DNA from 2 places in the Corynebacterium sanguinis genome. Region 2 is predicted to be linked to the other one. Evidence: predicted binding sites of a transcription regulator. Region 2 holds the regulator's gene; the other holds the start of a gene.

Region 1 (6,705 bases), 290 kb from region 2:
ACCGCAGGCTCTCCGGGGTGGACACGTACTTCCTGCTCACCGACGAGAAGTTCGGCTACACCTCCTCCTCGCTGTGCAAGGAGGTTGTCAAGTACGGCGGCGACGTCACCGGGCTCGTGCCCGACGTCGCGCTGGCGGCGATGAAGGAAAAGTACCGCCAGGGTGCCTAGAAAAGCGTTGACAAAAACGCCTGCGTGCGGCCTTGCTGCGGGTTGTCCAGCACCTCGGCGGGAGTGCCGTACTCCACGATCCGCCCATCCGCCATGAACGCGACGTGGTCGGCGACCTCGCGGGCAAAATTCATCTCGTGGGTGACCACGAGCATGGTCATGCCGCTATGAGCAAGCTCCTTCATCACGCCGAGGACCTCGCCGACGAGCTCGGGATCGAGCGCGGAGGTGGGCTCGTCGAAAAGCATGAGCTTGGGCTCCATGGCCACCGCCCGCGCGATGGCGACGCGCTGCTGCTGGCCACCGGAAAGCTGGATCGGGTACGCGGTTGCTTTGGACTCGAGGCCCACCATCGCGAGCAGCTCGAGCGCGCGCTCCTTCGCCTTGGCGGCGGGCACGCCCTTGACGTGGATCGGCGCCTCCATGATGTTGTCGAGCACGGTGCGGTGGCCAAACAGGTTGAACTGCTGGAACACCATGCCGATCTCGCGGCGCTGCTTCGCGGCGTCGCGCTCGGACATTTCGTACAGGGTGCCGCCGCGCTCGCGGTAGCCGATGAGCTCGCCGTCGACGTAGAGGCGACCCGCGGTGACCTTTTCTAGGTGGTTGACGCAGCGCAAGAACGTCGACTTGCCGGAGCCGGAGGGGCCAATCAGACAGGTTACGGAGCCGGGTTCGACGGTGAGGTCGATGCCTTTGAGCACGTCAAGGCTGCCGAAGGACTTCCAGACGTTCTCGGCCTGAATCATGGGAGTAGTCATAAGTTAGCGTCCTTTGGGCTCGGGGGCGTCGACAAGCTGAACGTTGGCCGGGATGGTGCCCTCGGCGTCGGCAAGCGTGGCCAGCTGGCGGGCGGTGAGCTGGCGTTTCGCGCCGCGGTCGAAGTACTTCTCCAGGTAGTGCTGGCCGACCATGAGGACCGAGGTAATCGCCAGGTACCAGGTCGCGGCGACGAGCAACATGGGCACCGGCTCGAACAGCGCGGCGGCGATGTCCATGGAGCGACCGTAGAGCTCCAAAGAATAGGGCACCGCGACGACGAGCGAAGACGTTTTCAGCAGCGAGATGAACTCGTTGCCCGTCGGCGGGATGATGATGCGCATTGCCTGCGGCAGAACCGTGCGCGTCATCGTCTGCGACCAGCTCATGCCCAGCGCCTTGGAGGCCTCGATCTGCCCCTCGGGCACCGAGGAGACGCCAGAGCGGACGATCTCGGCCATGTAGGTGGCCTCGTTGAGCGCCAGGCCGACGACGGCGAGCAAGAACGCCGAAGAAGTAAACGGCTCCAGCGGAATCTCGGCGACACCGAGGTTGATGGTGTCATAGATCGAGCCGATCAACCCCCAGAAGATGAGCTGGACGTAGACCGGGGTGCCGCGGAAGATCCAGAGGAACACCCAGGACACCGTTTTGAACACCGGGTTGGGGGACATCCGCATGACCGCGAGGATCACGCCGCCGATCACGCCGAGCACCATCGCGAAAATCGTGATCGCCAGGGTGTGCAGCGCGGCGACGGCGATGCGGGTGTCAAACAGGTAGCGGAAGTAGGTGTCCCAGCCGTAGGCGTCGTTGCGGGCCGCGCCGATGAGGAACCACACCGCCAACGCGATGATGATGGCCGCCAAAATCCAGCGCCCGGGGTGGCGCAGGGGCTTGGCCTCGATGCGCTCGGGTCGTGTAGTTGTCATTGTGCTGCTCCTTGCTGGGGCTGTTCGTTAATCAGCGCTTCGTCGAGTAGGCCTGAGTCGATGTTCCATTGCCCGAGGATGCGGGCATACTCCCCGGTGTCGATGAGGTGCTGCATCGCGGCGGCCAGCGCGGGGCCGAGCTCGGAGCCCTTGTTCACCGCGATGCCGTAGGGGGCCGCGTCGAACATGTCGCCCACCAGCTCCAGATCGCCGTCGGAACGCTCGACGGCCCAGGCGGTGACGGGGGAGTCGGCGCTGAATGCGTCGGCACGGCCTGTCAGCGCGGCGAGCGCAGCGTTGTCGGAGGTGTCGAAGGACAAAACGGTGATCGGGTCGTCTCCTTCTGTGACGCAGGCGTCGCTCTTCGGGCGGACGTCGTCAGTTTCGGAAACCGTGGTGCGCTGAACGGCGACGGTCAGCCCGCACGGGTTCGCCGGGTCGACGTCGTTGCCCGGCTGCTGCGCCCACTGGATCCCGGCGTAGAGGAAGTTGACAAAGTCGTAGGACTCGCGGCGCTCCTCGGTATCGGTGAACCCTGACATGCCGGCGTCCAGGCTGCCGGCTTGGACCGCGGGCAGGATCATGGAGAAATCCATTTCCTGCGGGTCGAACTCGAGGCCCATGACCTGCGCTAACGCCTGGCCGAGGTCGAGCTCGACGCCGATGAGGTTGCCTGTGGAGTCTTTGAACTCGAAGGGGGCAAACGGTGGGTTCGTGCCCACCGACAGCTTGCCGTCCGCCGCGACCCTCTCGGGCACCATCGCGGCGATCTCTGGCACCGCTTCCACCTCGACGGGCTCCCAGCCTTCGGGGTTTCCGCCCTCGGTGTTGGTCACGCACGAGGTCAGCAGCAGGGCGCTGCCGACGACCGCGGCGAAACTGTAGGACTTACGCATTGCTGCATAATAACCAGCGCTGCTGGGCTTTGCCCAATTGGTTCTAGGTGGGCTGGCCTGCCTGAACGACGATGATCCAGATCGCCACCAGGTGTAGGGCGGCCGCGACGATCGTCAGCGTATGGAAGTGCTCGTGGTAGCCGTAGTAGCGGGCTTCGCGGCCTGGCCACTTCAGCCCGTAGACCACCGCGCCCACCGTGTACGCGACGCCGCCAAAAAACAGCAAAAGGATAACGGCCATGTCCGCTTCGGTGCGCAGCACGGGCAGGATGGGCAGGACCAGCCAGCCGAGCGTGATGTACACCAGCACGTCGAGCCATCGGGGGTGGTTGATCCACACCATATTCAACACGACGCCCAGCACCGCGCCCGCCCAGGCGATGACCAGCATCCACGTCGAGTAGGGCGGCTCGAGCAGGATGATGCACAGCGGCGTGTACGTCGAGGCGATGAAGATGGCGATGGTGGAGTGGTCGGCGCGCCGCCACCACTGGACTGTTGCAGCAGACTTCCACGGGCCGCGGTGGTAAAGCCCCGACACCGCGAACAGCAGGATCAGCCCCGCGCAGTACACGCTCACACTCAGCGCCTCGACGGGCCGCAGAGTCAGCCACGCGAAAGTGATGAGCACCGCGGAGCTTATCGACGCCACAAACGCGGCAATCAGGTGGGCCCAGCCGCGCGTCGATGGGCGGGGTCCGCGGTCAAAAACGCGAGACGTTCGCTCGATGGTGGTCACCTCTGCAAGGCTACGCATTAGTTACTTATTACGCTAGATGCGTATCGACGCCCCTCGCCCCGGGGGATTTCCTCCAGCGCTCGCAGCTGCGCTAAGCTTTATTCCCGCGCCCCAGTAGCCCAATTGGCAGAGGCAACGGATTCAAAACCCGTCCAGTGTGAGTTCGAGTCTCACCTGGGGCACTTGTGAGTTGAAGCGGCCATTTTCCGCGGGTTGGCTGGATTTATTCGACCGCCGTCGCGCTTGAGAGCTAGGAATCGTGCTAGGCATCACCGAGCCGCTGAAGGTTTCGAAGGCTAGAGCAGCCAAGATGAGGGCCATGATCGCTATGAGTGCGAACTTTCGAGGCCACTCTACGCCGAGGGGATGAAGCCCCTTTTGCTTATCGACGACCCAATTGCGGTGTAACCGCTTAGCACACGTGTGTCACTATAGTGTGCACACAACCACGCCCGAACCATTGCACACGAATGCCTGTGCGATTATAATGGCAGGTGTTGAAAGGGGGGCGCACATGGATGCGACGCACACGGGGGATGACCATTTCTTCCGCACACAACGACCAAACGACACGTTGGCACGCCTGGGCCAACACAAACGCGACATCGAATACGAGATCTTCTCCACCTGGGCCGAGACGGCACATGTGGTCGACGACTTCGAAGTAGAGATCACCCACATCCAACACGCGATCGGGGAGAGCAAAGCAGCAGTCGAAAAAGCCATCTTCGCCTACCGACGCCTGATCGACCTGCCCGGGCTGCGCCAGATTCAACACACCACACGACTGTTAGACATCAAACGCCTTGCCAGCATTGATACCGCCATTGCGGAACTTGGCCCCGGCGTCGACACCGAGGTCTACGCCCACATTGACGCGTACCTAGTGGAGGTGTTTACCGCCACGAAACCCAACCAACCGTTGCTGACACCGAAAGCAATCGTGCACCGGCTTAGACGGCTCATCGCCCAGCTCGACAACACCGTGGGCTACGACGCGGCTAAACGCAAACGCCGCACCCGCCCACAAGACGCGTTCGTCATCTACGACTATGAGCTCGGTGCACGCTCCGGCACCACAATTGAGTGCGACAACACCACCCACGCCCTGATCCGGCAATACCGCACACACGTGGCACAAGAGAACAACATCACCGAAGACGAAGCAGCACGCCTGATCCTCACCGGTGAACTCACCGCACAACCCACGGTGACTATTTTCGGGTTCGCACCCCTGGGCCCCGATGGTGACATCGTCGACGGTGCATCAGTGTTTTTCCCCGGTACGGGGTGGACCGATGCTGAGGGCAGTGCTGTGGCCGAACAGTACGCCTCGCGCATCGTGGACCTTGGTGATGTTGCCGGCCACGAGATCGACGGCTATGTTCCCTCGGCCCGGATCAAAGCGTTCGCTATTGCCCGCGACGGCACCTGCGTCTGGCCGGGCTGTACCCGCGATGCACAGCACTGCCAGCTTGATCACCGCGTCCCCTACGCCGACGGGGGAAGCACAACCCCAGCGAATTTGTTCTCGTTGTGTCAACGTCACCACAACGTGAAAACGGATCGTCGTGCCTACTACATTCCCGACCCCACCACCGGCGACATCGTCTGGCTATTTGCTGACGGCACCTACGCCTTAACCGAGCCCGATGGGTTTATCACCACCCAGCTCGGGGCGGACAACCCCCGGTGGAACCACAGCCTCGACCAGCGACGTGTCCTGCGTGACCGCGTCGCGACGTTTCTGGCGAAAGGGCACACAATCCTCGACGCCTACGACACCACCGGCAACTACGACACCTGCATCGAAGCCCTGACACGCCTCGAGCAGGAATACCGCATGACCTTCCCCCACAAACCCACCACCAACCCAGACTCCAACTCCGGCTAAGAATGTTTACAGCACCTCGATGCTGTAAGCCGTGTGCTCGCCAACCCGAGGTGCGCCCAACGGAAGGCTCGCATCCGATGGGAAATACATCGTCGTGGGATCAACTTTTAGGCGTACGCGCTTGCCAACGTAATCGAGCCACGGGCCGGTTTCGTCGCTAGTGCCGTACGGAGTAATCTCCTTGTCCCCGAGAGCGAGTAACGCTTTCTGCTCTGTGTCGCTTTCCCCGCTGAGCCGTTGTGCCGTCACGTCCTGTGGCGAATCAAACAAGAGCACAATGTACTCGTTGTTCGGATTGTCGTTATTGGGCGCGGGCCTCCCGTCTAGGACTTCAGCAGTACTCATGCTGACAACAGTGCCCTCGTACACGTCTAACCCGCTCGCTTCGGCAGGTGGGTCTTCACCCGCGCGAAGGACGACCTTTGCGTTGTTGCCGCCGGTGCACGTGATTTCGGTTCCAGAAGACTGACAGCTCATCGAGTAGGACGCCTTGGTTATCGGGCTGCGAGCCTCAACCGCGAAGCTCGGTCCTCCGTGGCTCTGAATCACGGCCCTAGCCACCTCAATGGCGAACTCGCACGACGTTTCCGTGGTGCCGGTGTAAACGCTTTGGCCGGGGACGGCCCCGCAGCGCTTGACCACGGCAGAGGCCTCCGGCGTAGGCGAAGAAGTCGGCGGAGCCCACGTGCCACTTTCCAGCGCATCGAGGACGCTGCGGTCTGTGCTCGGGGTCCAGGTGATCTCCGCCCGGTCGTCGGCGTAGACGTCGCCGCTCGCCACGGCCGTTTTCGCGCCTGCCGAAACCAGACTTTGGTCCTCGACGGCAAAGCGCTCGACATCAACAGATTGCGCAACTGACTGCCACGTGAGCTGGTAAAGTCCGCTGCCCGAGCGTGACGACGCAACAGCCGCGCGGCCCCCGCCCGCGGATCCGGCTCCGGAAATCAGCACTTCTTGGGTATTAAAAAGTGCCCCGCTTTCGGGCATGCTGAACACAGTGACAGGCGCCCAGTAGTCGCTCGCGTCCGCCTGCAGCAGCAGCTCCGGTGAATCATCGCCCGTCACCTCGGCAAGGGCGTAGGAGTAGGTCCCCGCAGGCTCGAAGCCCGAGGTCAAGTTGTACTCGTACGCCTCGGGATTATCGAGGACGTTGGAATAGGCGTCGGCAAGCGAGGGCGAAGTTTCTGAAGTTTCTGAAGTTTCTGGGGGCGCCGGTGCCGTGCACGAAGCCAAGGACAGGGCGCACAACGCGGCGGCAGCAGCGCGGACGAGGCGGGGATTCATTGGCGGACTCCTACGCGTAGGCAATGGATGC
Region 2 (6,705 bases):
GATCGACGGCAACCAGGTCGACGCCTACCCTGCGCTGGAGGCAACGGCCAACGGCGTCAAGGTCACGGTTCACCCGACGAAGGCGGCCGCCGACGCGTCCATGCTCACGGCGACGCTGACGCTTCTGCTGCGCGAGATCAACGTCAACGTCTCCCAGATGACCAAGGGGCTGCCGCTGCGCCAGAAGGTTGCGATAGACAACTACCCGCACGGTGGTGCGGCGGGGCTTGTCGACGACGCCCGCGTCGCCACGCTGCGCGACCTGATGGTCGCCGCCGGTGGCCCGGTCCGCTCCCCGGAGGAGTTCGACGCGCTGGTGCGTGAAATCAAGCCGAAGGTCAGCGCCGAGGTGCGGCAGAAGGTGGTTGCGCTCGCGCCCGTGCTTGTGGAGTACTCCGCGATCTCGCAGGAGCTGGAGAAGTGGACCGGCCCGGCGATCGACGACATGCGCGGGCAGCTCGCATTCTTCCTCCCCGCCCACGCGATCACCGTCCACGGGATGGCGTACCTTCGGCACGTCCCGCGCTACATCGACGCGATGCGGATTCGCTTGGAGGACATGGCGATAGACCCCGACCGCGACGCTGACCGCCAGGACGTTGTCGCGGCAACCCACGCCTACCTCAAGGCGAAGCTGCGCACGCTGCCCGCCGGGCGGGAGAAGACGAAGGACGTCAAGGACATTCTGTGGCGCATCCAGGAGCTGCGGGTGAGCTTGTTTGCCCAGCGCCTGGGCACCCCGAAGCCGGTTAGCCAGCGTCGCATCGAAAAGCTTATCGACGCCGTCCGCTAGCGCCCGGGGTGGGTAATCCGAGCAGCCGGAGACATACACAAGCATATTTTCCTGAGAGGCGATGCAATCTGCGGAAACGCGATGATGCGGTGTTCTATCAGTCGATCTGCGGACACGGCGAACACCCGACATCCCCCGGTGCGAGACCTCTAGAAGTCCTCGCGGTCACGGCGGCGCATCAGGCGGATTTCGGATTCGAAGTCGTCGGCGGATTCGAAGGACTTGTACACGGAAGCGAAGCGCAGGTATGCGACCTCGTCGAGGGCGCGCAGTGGCTCGAGCACCGCGAGGCCGACGTCGTTGGCGTCGACCTGGGAGCTGCCGTGGCTGCGCACGGTCTCCTCTACTTGTTGGGCGAGTCGCTTGAGAGCGTCGTCGGACACGTCACGGCCCTGGCACGCGCGCCGCACGCCGCTGATCAACTTGTCGCGGTCAAAGGGCTCGCTGACGCCGTTGCGCTTGACCACCATGAGGATGGCCTTTTCCACGGTGGTGAAGCGCCCTGCGCAGTCCGAGCACTCTCGGCGGCGGCGAATTGCAGATCCGCCGTCGATCACGCGGGAGTCAAGCACCCTGGACTGTTCGTGGTGGCAAAACGGGCAGTGCATGCGCTCGATTCTACCGCGCGCGTCCTCCCCCGCCGCGGCCACTGCAGCGCGGGATCTAGCGCACGGATGCTGCGGTGACCCCCGAGGTCGCGTCTGCAACCTGATCCGAAGAATCGCCGGCGAAGGCACCGCCCGCCGCAGACCCGAGAATCAGGGCAAGACCGAGGGCCGCACCCATGAGCAGGCTAGCCCGATTTTCGTGGCGAGTTTCGAACATGTCGGAATTTTGCGCACCTGCGCGAACAGCGCCGGCGTTCACGCGGTCAGAGTTTCGATGCACCGGGCTAAGCGTTCGAACATGGCGCGCGCCCCTCGAGATACTTTCCGCCTCGGGGAGATCCCACACCGCGGCGGGAAGCGTCGGCGCGGTAGCGGAATTGGACGAAGTATGTGCAGCGTGAGGGCGGTCGATTTGAATGGTCATGGTGTTCTCCTTTGTTGTCTGACTTCAGTGTAATTTCAAGCCGGACATCATCGAACATTTAACCCGCTCGTATGTTCGAGTACGTCTATATGTTCGATTTATAGCACGGGGGTCCGACTTTGTCCACACCATGGCCTAAAATGTCGAACAAATTTGCCACTTCTGGTACTTTTGCAAGCAGGCCACGTTTTTCGCCGACCCACACGAACTCTCAGGAGCAGCCATGCCACGCAAGAAGGACGACCCGAACAACCTCGACATGAGCGTTCTGTCTGATCGCCAACGTCGCATTCTCGAAGTAATCCAGGACGCCGTTGTTCTACGCGGTTACCCGCCAAGCATCCGCGAGATCGGCGATGCCGCCGGCCTGCAATCCACCTCTTCTGTCGCCTACCAGCTCAAAGAGCTGGAGAAGAAGGGCTTTTTGCGCCGCGACCCGAACAAGCCGCGCGCCGTGGACCTGCGCCACCTCCCCGACTCGCAGAAGAATTCGCGCAAGGCCAAGCCGAAGGCCGCCCCGACCCCCGAGGACGCGTCCGCGCCCCGCTACATCCCAGTCGTTGGACAGATCGCCGCTGGCTCCCCGATTCTCGCCGAGGAGAACGTGGACAACTACTTCCCGCTTCCCCAGGAGCTGCTCGGCGACGGCGAGCTCTACATGCTCCGCGTCGTCGGCGAGTCCATGCGTGACGCCGGCATTCTCGACGGCGACTGGGTCGTGGTGCGCTCCCAGCCCGTGGCGGAGGAAGGCGAGTTCGTCGCAGCGCTTCTCGACGGCGAAGCGACCGTGAAGGAGTTCCACAAGGACGCCACCGGCGTCTGGCTCCTCCCCCACAATGACGCGTTCTCCCCGATCAAGGGCGACGAGGCGGAAATCATGGGGCGTGTCGTGTCCGTTTTCCGCACCCTCTAACGCGCGTCTGCGCCCGACTGCTACCCCCACTTGAGGGCTTTCGGGCGCAATCCCACTTAAGCGGGCAGCCTTCTTTTGCAACAATGGCGTGCGTCACTTGTTCACCGCACATCCAACCTGAGGATTGTCCGCCCATGTACGCAGAGGAACGCAGACGACAGATCGCGTCGTTGACCGCCATTGAGGGCCGCGTCAACGTCACCGAGCTGGCAGACAAGTTTGACGTTACTGCGGAAACAATCCGGCGCGACCTAGCCGTCCTCAACCGTGAGGGCCTGATCCACCGCGTTCACGGGGGCGCGGTCGCCAGCCAGACGTTTTCCACCACCGAGTTCTCACTCGACGCGCGCTCGCGGTCGGCATCGACCGCGAAATCCGCCATCGCCCGCAATGCACTGCAGTACTTGCCGGAGCAATCCGAGGGCGGGATCTTCCTCGACTCGGGGACGTCGATTAGCGCCTTTTCCACCCTGCTGGCCTCGGACCCGCGCGCGGCGTCCTGGCCGATTGTGACCAACTCGCTGCCCATCGCGCTCGAGTTGTCCACCGCGGGCCTGCCGCACGTGCAGTTGCTCGGCGGCTCGGTTCGCGCGATTACGCAGGCTGTCGTCGGCGCGATGGCGCTGCGCTCGCTCGCCCTGATGCGCGCCGACGTCGCCTTCATCGGCACCAACGCGCTCAGCGTCGACCACGGACTGTCCACGGCCGATGCCCAGGAGGCCGCGATTAAGACGGCGATGGTCACCAACGCCCGCACCGTTGTTGTGCTGTGCGATTCGACCAAGCTCGGCAACGACTACCTGGTCAGCTTCGCCTCGCTGGACGAGATCGACGTCCTCATCACCGATTCCGGCGCACCGGAGTCGATCGTCAGCGAGCTGTCACAGCACGGCATTGAGGTAGTCCTCGCCGAGGCGTAGCGTCCGTCACAGCCGCCGCGCCCGCATTGACCGTTCGGGTACGCCCGGACATACTTGGAAGTTAAAACTGGGAGGAGCCCGCAGAAGTGATCATCACATTCACGCCCAACCCAAGTATCGATGCCACTCTCGAGCTCGACTCCCTCGAACGCGGCGGCGTCAACCGCACCATCACCGCGCATAGAGAAGCCGGCGGCAAGGGAATCAACGTCTCCCACGCCTGCACCAACGCGGGCCGCGACACCCTCGCCATCGCCCCCTGCGGGCCGAGCGACCCGTTCACCCTCATTTGCCGCAACGCTGGCATCCCGCTGAAGGGCATCCCGATTTCCGGCGCGATCCGCACGAACACCACGCTCACCGAGCGCGACGGCTCCACCACCAAGGTCAACGAAACGGGCCCGCTTTTGCGTGACGACGACGTCACCCGCATCACTGACGTCCTCATCTCCACCGTCGCCGAAACCCGCGCCGACGCCGTCGTCATGGCCGGCTCCCTGCCCCCGGGCGCGCCGCCGTCGTGGTACGCCACGCTCGCCCAGGCCGTGCGCATGGCCTGCCCGGGCGCCGTTGTCGCCATCGACACCTCCGACGCGCCGCTGGCGGAGCTCGGGAAGAATCTGGCAGACGCCAAACCGGATGTGATCAAACCCAACGCGTTCGAGCTCGCCCAGCTCACCGGCGCCGACGGTGACGCCTTGGAGCGCCAGGCCGCGTCGGGCGACTACCGCAGCATCGTCGTCCACGCTCGCAAGCTGATCAGCGACGGCGTGAAAGAGGTGCTGGTCACCCTCGGCTCGGCCGGGGCGTGCCTGGTCACGGCCACGGGCGCGTGGGCGGCCACCGCTCCCCCGATGACGACCCGCTCGACGGTTGGCGCGGGCGATAGTGCGCTGGCCGGCTACATCATGGCCCGCGTCGAGGGCGCCGACCCCTGCGAGTGCCTGCGCCGGGGCGTGGCCTACGGCTCGGCCGCGGCCGCGAAACCGGGCACCGGCATCCCCTCTCCCGACGAGGTGGACACGGTCAATACCCACGTGGTTGCACTTGAGACGGAGCCGAGGTAGCCGGTGGATAGTCCGGACCTCATCAGGCTCGAGCTCGTCGCCCTCGACGTCGACGCCGGCGGGCACCCCCGCGAGGTCATCGCGCACCTCGCGGGCCTGGTCGAATCCGCCGGCCGCACCAACGACTCCGCGCAGCTCATCGCCGACGTCACCGCGCGCGAAGGTAAGGCCCCGACGGGCGTGGCGGGGCGCATCGCCATCCCGCACGCCCGCTCGTCCGCCGTGAGCGTGCCCACGCTCGCCTTCGCGCGGCTTCGCCACCCGGTCGACTTCTCCGGCCCCGACGGCCCCGCCGACCTCGTGTTCCTCATCGCCGCCCCCGCGGACGGTAGCAAGGCGCACCTGTCAATCCTGTCGACGCTCGCCCGGGCGCTGGTGCGTGAGCAGTTCGTCGAGAAGCTGCGCGCGGCCACTGACCCGCAGGCCGCTGTCGAGGCCATTGCCGCGCAGCTCAACCACAAGAAGAAGCGCCGACGCATCGCGGTTGTCACGGCGTGCCCCACCGGTGTGGCGCACACGTACATGGCCGCTGACGCGCTCACCCGCGCCGCCGCATCGCGTGACGACGTCGAGCTGCGCGTCGAGGCCCAGGGCGCCACCGGCACCCAACCGCTCGACCCCGACTTCATACGCGGCGCCGACGCCGTGATCCTCGCCCACGACGTCGCGGTACGCGGCGCCGAGCGATTCGAGGGCAAGCCGCTCGTCGACGTGCCCGTGCGCCGCGCAATCAACGAGCCCGCGCAGCTTATCGACGCCGCCCTCAACGCCACCGAAACCTCCACCGAGCCCAGCACACCCGCGCGCATCTACCGCGCCGTGATGACAGGGGTTTCCTTCATGGTGCCCTTCCTCGCCGCCAGCGGGCTCCTGCTCGCGCTGGGCACGCTGATCGGCGGCACGGACGTCTGGGCCGAGGTCGCCCGCGGCTTCTCCCTCGCTGACCCGCACGGGGGTCTCGATCGCTCCGGCTGGCTGCCCTACCTCGCGGCGGTGCTAATAGTCACCGGGCAAGCAGGAATAAACCTGGCCGTATCCGCCCTTTCCGGCTACATCGGATTCGCGCTCGCCGGCCGCGCGGGCATCGCGCCTGGGTTCATCGGCGGCGCGGTCTCGGTCATGCTCGGCGCGGGTTCTCTCGGCGCGGTGGTCACCGGCATCGTCGCGGGCGGGGTCGCGCTGTGGATCCGCGGGATCAACGCGCGTGCCCTGGAGTCGTTGAAAACCACTGTGGTCAGCCCGCTGGTGGCAACGCTCGCGGTGCTATTCCTGATGGTCGGCGTTATCGGCCGCCCGCTCGCCGCCCTCTCGGCGGCGGTTCAGGGCTGGCTCGGCGAGATGGGAAGCACCTCGGCGATCCTGCTCGGGGTGGTCGTCGGCGCGATGATGTGTGTCGACCTTGGCGGGCCGGTGAACAAGGTCGCTTACGCCTTCGGGGCGGCGGGGCTGACCGCGGGCACCCAGGCCAGCTACGTCATCATGGCCGCGGTCATGGTCTCCGGGATGGTGCCGCCGCTGGCCCTGTCGCTGGCGACGCTGCTGCGCGCCAGCGCGTTTACCCCGGCGGAGCGCGCCGCCGGGCGAACCATCTGGCTGCCCGGCCTGGCGTTTGTCACCGAGGGCGCCATCCCGTTTGCGGCCGCCGATCCCGCGCGCGTCATCACACCACTAATGCTCGGCGGGGCAACCGCGGGAGCGGTGTCCATGGCGCTTGGCACGGGGGTGAGCGCGCCGCACGGCGGGATCTTCGTCATCTTTGCTTTTAGCCCGTGGTGGGGCGTGTGCGTGGCATTAGCTTCGGGCGTTGCGGTGGGTGCGTTGGCTGTGGTCGTCGCTAAGCAGGCAGCTCTCGGGCGCCGGAAAGTTTCCACGTAGAATTGAGACCAACTCAACGAAAGGATTTTCACATGGCTTCTAAGACAGTAAAGGTCGGCTCCACCGTGGGCCTGCACGCACGCCCGGCAACCGTCATCGCGGATG

What was found. Region 2 encodes LexA, which represses DNA repair genes until DNA is damaged. Its sites were predicted from a motif close to CGAACANNTGTTCG; they were not measured.
Region 1: E3227_RS09860 (HNH endonuclease signature motif containing protein) is a predicted target of LexA. The motif match lies at 3,964-3,977, and genes of this name have one in related genera.

The regions. Positions count from the first base shown of each region.
Region 1 covers NZ_CP038157.1:2,039,001-2,045,705, reverse strand. The annotation lists gene coaD (pantetheine-phosphate adenylyltransferase) at 1-170, shown strand, start outside; gene E3227_RS09885 (amino acid ABC transporter ATP-binding protein) at 167-931, opposite strand; gene E3227_RS09880 (amino acid ABC transporter permease) at 935-1,861, opposite strand; gene E3227_RS09875 (ABC transporter substrate-binding protein) at 1,858-2,757, opposite strand; gene trhA (PAQR family membrane homeostasis protein TrhA) at 2,801-3,514, opposite strand; tRNA gene E3227_RS09865 (tRNA-Leu) at 3,605-3,678, shown strand; gene E3227_RS09860 (HNH endonuclease signature motif containing protein) at 4,011-5,390, shown strand; gene E3227_RS09855 (hypothetical protein) at 5,397-6,674, opposite strand.
Region 2 covers NZ_CP038157.1:1,752,845-1,759,549, reverse strand. The annotation lists gene hrpA (ATP-dependent RNA helicase HrpA) at 1-793, shown strand, start outside; gene nrdR (transcriptional regulator NrdR) at 943-1,401, opposite strand; gene E3227_RS11475 (hypothetical protein) at 1,457-1,618, opposite strand; gene lexA (transcriptional repressor LexA) at 2,049-2,738, shown strand; gene E3227_RS08480 (DeoR/GlpR family DNA-binding transcription regulator) at 2,873-3,658, shown strand; gene E3227_RS08475 (1-phosphofructokinase family hexose kinase) at 3,745-4,725, shown strand; gene E3227_RS08470 (PTS fructose transporter subunit IIABC) at 4,729-6,600, shown strand; gene E3227_RS08465 (HPr family phosphocarrier protein) at 6,633-6,705, shown strand, end outside.